2 regions of the Sporosarcina sp. Y1004 genome follow, and region 1 is predicted to be linked to the other one. Evidence: riboswitches for the same ligand, from Rfam matches in the RefSeq annotation. Region 1 holds a riboswitch; the other holds the start of a gene.
The links. Region 1 has a riboswitch for cobalamin ahead of AC25Y6_RS15220 (ABC transporter substrate-binding protein). Riboswitches for the same ligand answer to the same signal wherever they lie in the genome.
Positions count from the first base shown of each region.

Region 2: it holds a riboswitch for cobalamin, as region 1 does, so the genes downstream of both, AC25Y6_RS08260 (ribonucleoside-diphosphate reductase subunit alpha) here and AC25Y6_RS15220 (ABC transporter substrate-binding protein) in region 1, are expected to answer to the same signal.

Region 1 covers NZ_JBYHFQ010000025.1:29,992-36,843, forward strand. Annotated here, with positions in the region: gene AC25Y6_RS15210 (heme ABC transporter ATP-binding protein) at 1-279, opposite strand, end outside; gene AC25Y6_RS15215 (FecCD family ABC transporter permease) at 281-1,276, opposite strand; gene AC25Y6_RS15220 (ABC transporter substrate-binding protein) at 1,269-2,234, opposite strand; cobalamin riboswitch at 2,355-2,538, opposite strand; gene argS (arginine--tRNA ligase) at 2,725-4,392, opposite strand; gene AC25Y6_RS15230 (YwiB family protein) at 4,389-4,832, opposite strand; gene AC25Y6_RS15235 (transglycosylase domain-containing protein) at 4,991-6,852, shown strand, end outside.
Region 2 covers NZ_JBYHFQ010000008.1:130,477-137,328, forward strand. Annotated here, with positions in the region: gene AC25Y6_RS08240 (spore coat protein) at 1-439, opposite strand, end outside; gene AC25Y6_RS08245 (MBL fold metallo-hydrolase) at 635-1,489, shown strand; gene AC25Y6_RS08250 (YndM family protein) at 1,566-2,069, shown strand; gene AC25Y6_RS08255 (hypothetical protein) at 2,243-2,407, opposite strand; cobalamin riboswitch at 2,564-2,747, shown strand; gene AC25Y6_RS08260 (ribonucleoside-diphosphate reductase subunit alpha) at 2,939-5,161, shown strand; gene AC25Y6_RS08265 (flavodoxin) at 5,146-5,586, shown strand; gene AC25Y6_RS08270 (ribonucleotide-diphosphate reductase subunit beta) at 5,541-6,602, shown strand.

The DNA of each region.
Region 1 (6,852 bases):
ACGTACAGTGTGGGAAAATGCGACGGCATGCAGTTGCGGCAGGACTGCCACTCTTCTGGCGAATTCTTTTTGCGAGTAACTCGATACATCTTGCCCTTCAATTTGGACAGAACCCGATTCCTTCGGGAGAATGCCAGAAATGATTTTTAACAGCGTTGATTTTCCACTGCCGTTTGGACCGAGTATTCCAAGTACTTCCCCTTTAGGGACATGGAACGTCACCGATTGCACGATTGGTTCTTTGCCGTAACCGCCGGAAAGATTTTCGACGTTTAACATGTCACATTCCTCCTGCCCTTCGTTGTTTATAAAAGATGAATGCGAAAACCGGCGCACCGATAAAGGCAGTAATTACACCAACCGGAAGTTCCGTCGGCGCAATAATTGTCCGTGCAATCAGATCACAAATGATAAGCAATGTCGCACCATTCATGAATGATAACGGCAGTAGGTGGCGGTGATCCGAGCCCCATAATAATCTTGTCATATGCGGAACAACGAGCCCAACAAATCCAATCGTACCTGACACCGCGACTGCAGAACCGGTAAGGATAGATCCCCCGATTAAAATGCTGAATTTACGTCGTTTCACATTGACGCCTAAGTAATGTGCCCGTTCTTCCCCGAATAGCATCGCATTTAATTCGCGGCGGTTCAGCCACAACATGAAGGACCCGATGACAACAAACGGCAATATCATCGTTATGTAATTCCAGCCCCGCATCGATACACTGCCGAGAAGCCAACCAATAATTTGCCGCAACTCTTCTCCAGTAAGCGCAATCATCAATGACAAGACAGAACCGAGGAATGAACCAAAAATAATTCCAGTTAAAATAATTGTTTCCATCCTCATTGCACGGTCCACGAGACGTGCGAATCCGAGCACAAGGAACATCGTCAGTGCAGCACCGACCATACTGAATATAGGAAGCGTATAAGTGCCTAGAAACGGAATAGAAATACCAAAAAAGAGTGTCATCACAGCACCGACCGAGGCGCCGGATGACACTCCGAGGGTATATGGATCAGCGAGCGGATTTTTCAGCAGACCCTGAAAAGCAGCTCCTGAAATTGCGAGCGACGCACCAACAAGTCCAGCGAGTACGACACGCGGCATGCGAATCTTCCACAATATGTTTGAAGCTGTTGCATCCGCCCCAGCATTCCATAACGTACTAATCGGTATTTGCACAGATCCGATCGAAACACCGAGCCATACCGCCACAACAAGTGCGACGGCAGAAACGATGTAGGCAACGCTTGACTTACTCACTGAAAGCCTCTGGATAGATGGCTTTCGCTATTTCTTCTAGTCCGTCCGCTAGACGTGGACCTGTACGGCTTGTGATATTTTCTTTAACCTGTACCACTGCTTCTTCTTTGATAGCCGTAATAGAATCAAAACCTGGTCGTGCATAAACATCTGCGACGGCCGTTTCGATGTAGTCATATAACACAATAATCACATCTGGATTGCGGTTGACGATTTCTTCCGAATCTATCATGAACCAACCTTCTTGATCGGCCGCGATATTTTCCGCGCCAATCATTTCAAGCATTTGATCCATGAATGTATTTTTACCTGGTGTGTAAATTTCCGGAGCTGGTGATGTTTCAACGAAAACGGTCTTTTTATTCTCAACTTTTGCAGTTTTCGCTACCACTTCTTCGACTTTCGCTTTCATGTCTGTAACGATTTTTTCTGCTTCCACTGTTTTACCAGTCGCTTTACCGATTGTTTCAATCGTCGTATAAGTTTCATCAAAGTTTAATGCGTTTTTCACAACAAAGACAGTGATTCCTGCATCACGGATTTGTTGCAGTCCTTCCTTGCCCATTCCAAGTCCTGATTCATGTGCAAAAACGATTTCAGGTTGCATCGAAACGATTTTTTCGACGTTAAATTCCTGGCCGCCGATTTTCTCTTTTTCAAGTGCTTCTTCGGGATAATCATCGTAGTCGTTGACGCCGACGATTTCATCAGCAAGACCAAGTCCAAATAATATTTCTGTATTGCTTGGCATCATCGAAACAATTGTTGCTGGTGCTTTTTCTAACGTAATTTCATTGCCGACCGCGTCCGTTAGTGTCATTGGGAAATCAGCTTTGACCTCTTCTGCGTTTGGTGTTTCGTCCACTTTCGGCTTATCTTCTGTAGCAGTCCCTCCGCATGCTGCGAGCAGGAATACTGCAAAGACAGCCGTCAATCCCAATTGCCAAATCTTCTTCATGTTGTTTTCCTCCTGTTTTTTGCCAAATAAAAATCCCCCGCAATTGCTACGGAGGAATAAGTTGAGTAAAAATCTGGACGCACGGAGACGCCGATTTCCACCAATCCTATCCTCGTAGGGTACGTGTGATCCATAAAGGCAGGTCTCCTGGCTCGTGTTCAAGGCTTGTCGCGTCTTCCCGGATTGTTTCCAGTGACTCAATGCGACTTGCTCACACTTACAGTGGCGGGACCGCGCCGGCATTGAACCGGCTTCCCTTTTAACCCCGTCTTTTAAACGGGGCACCTTTATGTTTGGTATGTATTTTTTGTTCAAAATTCAGTATACTACATTTTTTTGCCTGTCGGTAGCATAACTTGTCGATATTCGGGCAACTCAGGGGGTTTTTGTCCATTACAAAAACCGCCACACCAAAGAGGCAAACTTCTTTGGTGTGGCGGTCATATTGAAAGTTAAGGAACGTCTGGACGGCGCCCTGCGCTTTTGTTTATTACATTTTTTCCGGTGCAGAAACACCAATCAGTTTCAGTGCGTTAGCAATCGTTGTGCGTGTGACTGTGATTAGCGCTAGACGGGCTTCCGATAATTCACGATTATCCGGATCCAACACTTTTTCTGCATTGTAGAAACTATGGAAAGTCGCGGCTAGTTCCTGGATGAACGTAGCAACACGGTGTGGTGAACGGATTCTTGCCGCGTCACTGATAACTTGCGGGAAGTCCCCAATTTTCTTCAGCAATTCCAATTCTTTTTCAGCTTGCAATAAAGAAACATGCTCAACAGAAGCAGACATTCCATTTTCTTCAGCCTGACGTAAAATCGATGAAATCCGTGCATGCGCATATTGTGCGTAGTACACAGGGTTTTCATTGGACTGGGAAATGGCAAGGTCGAGATCGAAGTCCATTTGGGAGTCGCCCGAACGCATTGCAAAGAAGTACCGGACCGCGTCCAAGCCAACTTCTTCAACCAATTCACGCAACGTAACGGCTTTCCCTGTACGCTTGCTCATTTTGAATTTTTCGCCATCTTTATACAATTGAACCATTTGTACGACGCCGACTTCGAGTGTGTCGTCACCGTAGCCAAGTGCTTCGATTGCCGCTTTCATCCGCGGAATATAACCGTGGTGATCTGCGCCCCAAATATTGATAAGTTTATCAAATCCACGGAACAATTTGTCTTCATGGTACGCGATATCCGGTGTCAAATATGTGTATGTACCATCGTTTTTAATGAGTACACGGTCTTTGTCATCACCGAAAGTTGTTGAACGGAACCATGTTGCGCCATCTTCTTCGAAGACATGGCCATTGGCACGTAATTTATCGAGAGCAACGTCGATTTTGCCATTTTCATATAATGACGTTTCTGAGAACCACACATCAAACGACACACGGAAGTTGGCAAGGTCCGTCTTTAGCTTCTCTAATTCATGAGCAAGGCCGTATTGGCGGAAGAATGCATAACGGTCTTCATCTGGCGTGTTGACGTATTTATCGCCAAATTCAGTTGCTAGCATTTTCCCGATATTAATTATATCCGGACCTTGGTAGCCGTCTTCCGGCATTTCTTTATCCAAACCAAGCGCTTGGAAATAACGTGTTTCTACAGATTTCGCCAAGTTGTGCACTTGATTACCCGCGTCGTTAATGTAGTATTCACGCGCTACATCGTAGCCTGCAAAATCGAGAACGTTGGATAGAGAATCGCCAAGGGAAGCTCCGCGTGCATGACCAAGGTGAAGGTCACCTGTTGGATTGGCAGAAACGAATTCGACTTGGACTTTTTGTTTATTGCCGAAATTTGAACGGCCATAGTTTTCGCCTTGTTCAAGAACGGTCTTGACGATGCCGCCTAAGTAATCCGTTTTTAATTTGATATTAATAAAGCCTGGTCCTGCAATTTCAATCGATTTGATGGCAGTGTCTTCTGTATTTAACTTTTCAAGAATCGCTTCTGCAATTACACGTGGTGGCTTTTTCGCCAATTTTGTCAGTTGCATCGCAATGTTGGTTGCGTAATCGCCATTGTCTTTGTTATTCGGTGTTTCAAGCATAATGTCCGGTATCGCTGTTTCTTCCGCCAGACCTGCGTCAATTACTGCTTGACGCAATGCATTTTTCACTTCTTGTTGAATTTGTTCTACTGCATTCATAGTGTTCCCTCCGTGTATGTAATAGTAAGTTTGTACGTTCCGAGAAGCGATCCTTCTGCATGCAACTCATAGTTGACGTTGAAGCGACCTCCCGTATTGTCCTCTTCTTCCGTAAATGAAAGCTCTTCCGTTTTGACAACCAAATTGAAAGTCGCTGGACCACTTTCATATGAACCGACACGTTCACCTGTTGCCATGAAAGGAAGCCTCATATTGACTGCACCCCGACGCATTATAAGTGCATCTTCAGAATCGAGTTTAACAATTGTCTGGATTTGTTGGTCACTTTGTGTTTCTTCATATTTCAAATAGGTTTTTCCTGCTTTTTCAATCAGTAAACCTGTTGCGGTCAATTCATGTTTCTCCTCGTCTTGGTCCGGATGCCGGATTGACGAATAGAGCCGGATCAACACGTTTCGGTCTTTTTTCCGCGATTCCATACGCTCACCGTCCTAGTCATAAAACATCTTCTCATTATATCCTTTTACCAGTCTACATTTCAATCTATCCGAGTAAAGCAAGTTTTTACGTGTGTACCGTTTAATCTGTTTGCATGCGTCGCATACTAGATGGAATGACATGGACGGGACGGGATCGTATGCGACGGACAGTGTATGTAAAAGAGAAAAAAAAACGGACGACGACACGACGGCTGTTGCTATTATCCGTTACGATGCTGATGGCGGCGCTAACCGTATTCATATCGCTCAGATTGTATGCACAAATTACAGGGGCCCCTTCTTTAAGTGTGCCTAAAGCTTCTGTCTTTCTTGATAAAAACGGTAGGCAAATCGGCGACCGTTTTTCTGCGGAGCGGCGATACTGGGTTGGTCTTGACGAGATGTCCCCTTTTCTGATTGACGCAGTCATTGCAACGGAAGACAAAAACTTTTATAACCACGACGGCTTTGATTATAAACGGATTGCAGGAGCTCTTTTAAAAGATGTGAAAGCAGGAAAAAAAGTTGAAGGTGCCAGTACGATTACCCAGCAGTATGCGCGTAACTTGTACCTGACGTTTGAAAAGACATGGAAAAGAAAGATTCATGAAGCGCTGTATGCATACCGAATGGAAGTATTTTATGATAAAGATGTCATTTTGGAAGGATATATGAATACTGTTTACTTCGGCCACGGGATGTACGGAGTTGAAGCAGCAAGTAATTTTTATTTCGGAAAATCCGCAAAAGACTTGACGCTTGAGGAGTCTGCTGTCATTACGGCAATAGCGAAAGGGCCATCGATTTATTCGCCGGTTGATAGTCCTGAAAATTCGAGGAAACGGCAATTACTTGTTCTTTCATTGATGGAGGCACAAGGATACATTACGGCGCGGCAGGAAGAACGGGCAACAAACGAAGCCATCACGTTAAAAAATCGAGAATGGGCTGATTCGAAGCGCATTGCACCTTACTTTTTGGATGAAGTATGGCGAGAAGCGGAAAAAGTGCTTACCGCGAAAGGACGCTATCCCGCTGAAGGCGGCTGGACAATACGCACAACGTTGGATCCCCTTCATCAGCAAACCGCAGAGGAAACGATTGAAAAATGGATGCCCGACAGCGGATTACAGGTCGGTTTCATGTCAATCGAGGCTGGAACGGGCGCCATCACGTCTCTTGTAGGCGGAATAGATTACACTGAAAGTCCGTTCAATCGGGCGACACAAGCAAAACGCCAACCCGGCTCTGTGATGAAACCTATTTTGTATGCGGCCGCACTGGAAGATGGATTTAGTCCACTGACGTTTTTATCGACTGAAAAGACCATTTTCACGTATGATAACGGACGCTCGACATATGAGCCAAACAACGTAAACGGTAAATTTGCAGGACATCCCTTATCCCTAGCGCAGGCACTCGCTATCTCCGACAACATCTACGCCGTAAAGACACTTGAGGATATTGGCTATAAGAAATTCAGCAAAATGGCAGAACGTCTTGGTGTCAATGGAGATTTTCCGGAATCACCTGCAACGGCACTCGGCACTTCCCTCGTCACTCTTTCCGATATGACGAATGCCTATAATCGGATTGCATCGGGCGGCGTTGAAACTGTACCAACAACGATTCTATCCATAACAGATGCAGATGGAAAAACGGTATATGAGCGTCCCAAAAAGAGTACAAAACACGTCATGAGTGAACAGGATGCATTCGTTCTTTCGCACTTGATGACCGGCATGTTCGATCCCGTGTTCAACGATTATTCTACATCCACAGGATTATCAATGCGGCAAAAACAAACACGTCCTTATGCTGCCAAATCTGGAACAACGATTTCCGATCAATACCTGATTGGTTATACGCCTTCGCTGACAGCTGGCATCTGGACGGGATTCGACGTCGGAAAGCAACTGACCGATGCATCAGATAAAGCGGCATCGAAGAAAATATGGATTGACTTTATGGAGACAGTCCATCGCGGAAAAACGGCAGAACCGTTCATCCCACCAGAAGG
Region 2 (6,852 bases), on a different contig from region 1:
GACTATTACTATTCATGAAAGCATTCTCTAAAAAATGTCTTAAATCAGGATTCGCGCACTCGAGGGTCGCCGCGCCGTAATTTTTGGCTGAGCTTTTTTGATTGAGTAAATAGGCAGCGGCGATTTCCCGGTCGTTGTGGGTTTGAATGGATGTTCTCGGTTGTTCCGGTTGAAGCGGGACGGGTGCTTTTGTGAAATCCTGGAGTGTCGGATTTAAATCATCGGGCCTGAACTTACTGATATCTGGCGTTGTCTCGCTTTGCACAAACTCCACTTTCAAATTATAGTCTTTTACATGTTGCGGAAAGTGACGAGTCAATAGTTCTTTTAGTTCTGGATCTTGGGCCTGGTTAATAAATCCGCTCATACATGTAACAGTGTTGAAGCATCCTAAAATCAATTCACTTAACTCGAATAACTCATGTGATGCCAATTTCATTCTTTTTCCTCCTCGAATCTCATTCTCCGCACGACATTATCCTTTGCAATAAGGGCAAGTATATACGGTTTTTAAAAAAGGGTAATACTAGAAATTGCTTTTATATTAGTAATCCAGAAAATTTACTTTTACTGGTATAAAAAGTGCGGATTGCACCACAATAGGGACGATTCAGAGTAATTAGGAGGCGAAGTTGTGGACAATAATCTATCTTATGGGGCCGATTACAAACTAATCCCAGTAACATCGGTAGAAAGTGGAACTGGAAAAGAGGTCCTTCCGGATTTGTACAGTCATACTGTTCAAATCGTAAATATTAGTTTGGTTGGGCTTCCTGACGCGAATGATTTCGTGTTAGTTGATGCAGGCATGCCCCACTCCGCGAATGAAATCTTCTCTGTTATTGAAGAACGTTTTGGTAAAGATAGTCGACCCAAGGCAATTATTTTAACCCATGGTCATTTTGATCACGTCGGTGCGATTATAGAATTAGTCCAACGCTGGGGTGTGACCGTTTACGCCCATGAATTGGAAATTCCTTTCCTGACGGGTAAAACGAGTTATCCCAAGCCGGATCCGACCGTAGAAGGCGGTATGGTTGCTAAAATGTCGCCCACGTTCCCAGTTGAGCCAATTAACTTAGGGAATCATGTATTGCCATTACCTGAAGACGGTAGTGTTCCTTACATGCCAGGCTTTCGTTGGATTCATACGCCAGGACACTCATTGGGGCATGTGTCACTGTTTAGAGAAGAGGATAGAGCTTTAATTGTAGGTGATGCCTTTGTTACGGTTAAACAGGAATATCTTTATAAAGTGTTAACGCAAGAGCAGGAAATTAGCGGTCCTCCCAGGTATCTGACGACAGATTGGAAAGCCGCCAGGGAATCAGTGGAAAAACTGGAAGGCTTAAAACCTGCTGTTGCAGTAACGGGACATGGGTTACCGATGGCTGGCGACTTGTTGGCGGACAATTTACGGAAGCTTGTAGAAGAGTTTGACCGTATCGCGATACCTGACTATGGAAAATATGTTGATAAAAATCTTTAGTGACTCAACCTAGCTTACCTTAGAAATAGCCTATAAGTATTGGAATAATTCAATTCAGATTGGAGGTACGTAACTGGTGAAAACGATTACAGCACTGATAATTAAATTTATAATGATTACAGTTGTGTTATGGATTGTTTTGGGGCTTTATGGTGTTTCATTTGGAGATATTATGCTCACAAGTGTTTTAGTGACAGGTGTTTCATTTCTCGGAGACATGTTTATATTGCCCCGTATTAAAAATATAGGTGCCACAATAGCCGATTTTATTTTGGCGCTCGTTATGATCTGGTTGGTGGGTATCTATTTTTACGAACAGCCCATCCAATTAGGCATGGCGGCTTTACTATCCGCGATTATTATTGCTGCGGGGGAATTTGTATTTCATAAATATTTACAAAATCAGGTTCTCACTGATGACAAAGTGGCTCCTGAAAAAAATGATATTTCTTACCAAAAAGGTAATATGCAGACTGAATTTGGATCGGAAGTTGATATCAAGAAGCCGGAAGAGGATAAGCCGACAGACAAGAATCATAAGCAAAGACCGAAAAAACGGAGAAAGAAAAATCCTTATTAAAGTGGCTCCTCATGATGAAAACACCAGATTTCCAAAAGGGTCTGGTGTTTTTTTGATTTTATCGAATTGCCTTTGGTGATCTCATCTCACAAAACCATCCCCGTCCTCAAAGAAAAGAAGGAGTGCTTTCGAACTGACGGGAAATGTGACATAGTAATTCATACCAATCAAACTTAGGGAAACACTGTAACCGGATTGACTCCGATTGTTTCACTGAATAGTAACAAACCTGAGATAAATACGACTGCACCTGTATCAACAAGCACTTTGCCCTGCAAAAGGCACTCCCCATAAGAACCATTGGATGTAGGAAATGGATTGGCTCGACGTGCTTTCAAGCAAGCCGATACCGATCAGATGCGATCCCGCAGCAATTAAATTGGCGGATGTGCTCATTAATATAATGACAGGCGCAAATCATCAAACTGCTTATTGCCTATTGAATTTCAAAACACAACATGTTAGGGTGTAATAAGAGTTCGAGACACTACATATAGTATTTAACGATGGAATGGTACCGATATCGGTTTAAAAGGGAATCCGGAAAATCCGGAGCTGTCCCCGCAACTGTAAGCGCAGACGACCGCCGAAAGAGCCACTGTGGAGAAATTTCATGGGAAGGCTGGGCAGGAAGAGTGAAGCGTGAGCCAGGAGACCTGCCTTCCATCGTCAAGCGACACTTTCTTCGGGGGTTGAGAGGTGGAAGCGAACGGGATACCGTCCGTCTACCGTCTACCTTCTATACTCGGAGATTAGTAGCGTGTGGTCCCATTCTGTTTCCTATAAAAAACCCATGAGCGATGGCTCTACCGAAAAGGTGGAGCTATCGTTTTTTTGTGTCTATACAATCATGAAAGGAGACAATAATGATGACAACTAAAGTGATGAGAACCGATATGGACAGGCTACTTGATGAGTTACAAAATGAGTTTGGAAGAGAGGAATTATGGCCATTGCTTATCGCAAGTGAGCGATGGTACCTGAAATACCCTGAGGGGGCTGCATCAGAATGGGCCAAGGCAATGACGTTAGAATCACTTAGCAATATGGACGAGGCATCGTCGTATTGGACGTTCGTAGCTGCACGAATTCATCTGCGTGATGTCTACAACCGTCAGGAACTGCAACGGGGGGCAAAGGTCTACACAGACTTTGCAGGACATGTTGCCCGGCTTGTCGATAAAGGGTTATATACTTCTACGTTAACGCAGAAATATTCAAAAGAAGATCTCATCATTCTGGGTAATCTCATTGAACCGGAACGGGATAAATTATTTACATATATCGGATTAAAAACGCTTATGGACCGATATGCGGCTGTTGATTTTAATAAACAATCAGTTGAACTTCCCCAGGAGCGTTGGCTTATTATTGCGATGACACTGATGCAGGATGAGATGGAGAACCGGCTCGAAAAAGTTGCTGAATCGTATTGGGCTATGAGCAATTTGTATATGACAGTTGCCACACCGACATTGTCGAATGCCGGTAAACCACATGGTCAATTATCGAGTTGTTTCATCGATTCAGTCGATGATTCTTTGCAAGGTATCTACGAAAGTAATACGGACATTGCTAACTTGTCTAAATATGGCGGTGGCATCGGTGTATATATGGGGAAGGTTCGGAGTCGTGGTTCTTCTATCCGCGGATTTAAAGGTGCTTCGAGCGGTGTACTTCCATGGATTAAACAGTTGAACAACACAGCCGTTAGCGTAGATCAATTGGGTCAACGGCAAGGTGCTATCGCTGTCTATCTCGATGTTTGGCACAAAGACATCTTCACGTTCCTAGATCTTAAACTAAATAATGGGGATGAACGGTTGCGTGCGCATGATATTTTCACGGGTGTCTGTCTCCCTGATATCTATATGGAACAAGTCGATGCGCGGGGAGAGTGGCATCTGTTCGATCCGCATGAAGTTCGAACAATCATGGGGTATTCCCTTGAGGACTTCTACGACGAAAAAAGAGGTACAGGCTCATTCCGTGAGAAATACGAAGAGTGCGTCAATCATCCTGAACTGAGTCGAGAAATCGTACCGGCCATCGATCTTATGAAACGAATTATGCGCAGTCAATTGGAAACAGGAACGCCGTACATGTTTTACCGCGATGAAGTAAACCGCGCGAATGCGAACAAGCATGAAGGCATGATTTATTCATCGAATCTTTGTACAGAGATTACTCAAAATATGAGCCCAACTCAATTTGAGTCTGTCACGCTCGAAGACGATATCGTTGTTACGCGTTCCAAACCGGGCGATTTCGTCGTATGTAACTTATCGTCCATCAACCTTGGACGAGCGGTTCCGGCGAGCGTTTTGGAAAGACTCATTACAATCCAAGTGCGCATGCTTGATAACGTCATCGATCTTAACAAAATACCAGTTGTCCAAGCGCAGCGAACGAACGCGCGTTACCGTGGAATCGGTCTCGGTACATTTGGCTGGCATCATTTACTTGCCTTGCAAAACATTCAATGGGAATCAAACGAAGCTGTGGATTACGCAGATAAACTATATGAGAAAATCGCCTTTTTGACGATAAAAGCTTCGATGGAACTGGCTACAGAAAAGGGATCCTACCCGTTATATGAGGGGTCGGACTGGCAGTCAGGAGTCTATTTCGAAAATAAGAAATACGATACGAGGGAATGGCGCGAACTCCGCATTGATGTTGCAACAAATGGTATGCGAAATGGTTACTTGATGGCAATTGCACCAAATAGCTCGACGTCCATCATTGCCGGATCAACTGCTTCAATCGATCCCGTATTCAAACCGTTTTATCATGAGGAAAAGAAAGATTATAAGCTGCCAGTTGTAGCACCTGACCTTAACCACAATACGTACGATGTGTACCGCCGCTCCGCGTATATCGTTGATCAGCGCTGGTCAATCAAACAAAACGCCGCAAGACAGCGTCATATTGACCAAGCAATTTCTTTCAACATCTATGTCCCAAATACAATCCGTGCGTCTGTTCTTCTCGAACTTCATTTACAGGCTTGGAAGTCTGGCATGAAAACAACGTATTATACGCGTTCAACAGCGACGGATATCGAAGAGTGTGAATGGTGTCATTCTTAATCGTTTACGCTACGTGGAGCGGGAATACACAGGAAGTCGCCGAATTAATCCAGGAAACGCTGGCCACTGAAAATCTCGAAGTGACAATGCATCGAATCGGTGGGGGAGTCATTCCGAACCCCAGTGATTTTGATGCGATGCTGCTCGGATCATTCACGTGGGAACAGGGCGCAACGCCTAACGAAGTAAAAGACTTTGTAGCTGACGTGGGGTATAAACCCGATAATGTCTATGTCTTTGGAACGGGTGATACCCAATTCGGCGGCGATGCACTATTTTGCCATGCGGCAGTAAAGTTGGCACGATTTTATGGATCTACATTTAACCCCCTCAAAATCGAGCAAAGTCCGCGCGGTGTACAAGAGAAAAAAGTAATTGAATGGTCGAAGGGAGTCCTGGAACATTGGAAAAACTTAAACGGGTAAAGGTATTGGAACCAATGCATCCCAATAAATCAACAGCTATTTTCGGTGGAAAAGCAAGCGGTATCCTCAACTGGAATGACCTTGCACATCCCCATTTCTATACATTAAGGCAACAAATTCGTTCGCTATTCTGGACGGCGAATGAAGTCGATTTGACGCAAGACGTAAAGCAGTTTTCGACACTGACAAAGCCGGAACAAGATGCATTTCTCAAAATCATTGGCTTACTTGCAACACTTGACGGTCCGCAGACGACAATCGCTTTGAAAATGGCGGATTACACAACCGATCCTTCCGTCAAATCAATCATGGCGACAATTGCCGATCAGGAGAGTGAACACAATCATTCTTACGCTTACGTATTGTCCTCGGTGACTACGTTAAATAAACAGATGGCTTCATTTGAAATGGGCCGCTCAGACGAAGTACTATTGAAGCGCAACGAGCGCATCGTCGAGGTATACAACGATTTCGCAGAGCATCCCACGATTGAATCGGCATTGAAAGCAATGGTCTATACGACGTTACTTGAAGGGTTGTTTTTCTACAGTGGATTCGCATTCTTCTACAATCTCGCGCGCAATCAAAAAATGGTTGGCACATCGACAATGATATCGTACATTAATCGTGATGAACTGCAGCATGGTAAAGCAATCAGCGACATATTTCGTGCGGCACTTGCGGAGAACCCAGTACAAAATACAGATGAATTCACGGCGTGGATTTACGAACAGTTCAAGCACTCAGTCGAGCAGGAAGTTATTTGGAGTCGTTACGTTTTAGTAGACATCGAAGGGATTGACCTTGTAGAAATGGAAGGGTATGTGAAATACCGAGCAAACAAAATGTTACGTATGCTTGGGCTCAGTGAAATTTATCCTGACTTCACGGATAATCCGATGAAGTGGATTCGGGCTTATGTCGATAGTTTTGACGACACCAAAACTGATTTCTTTGAACAATCTTCACGGCAATACGTTAAAACCAGTGATTTGAATGGGTTTGATGATTTGTAATGTAAAAAAGTGTAAATCCGCTATTTTCACGTGATTATTTCCGGCCAGCTTTCAGCGAAATGATTACGACACTTTTACCGAAAAAGGTGGGACAAAAAGTGACTCTGTCACTTCTTGCCCCACCTTTTTCGGTTATCCTATTGTGATTAATCGCCTGTCGCGTACCTACAATACTCAAGTGAAAAATGCAGTTGCTTTTGAAGAACAGAATAGATAACTATCTATAAAAAGTGTAAGTGCCCGAAGATGA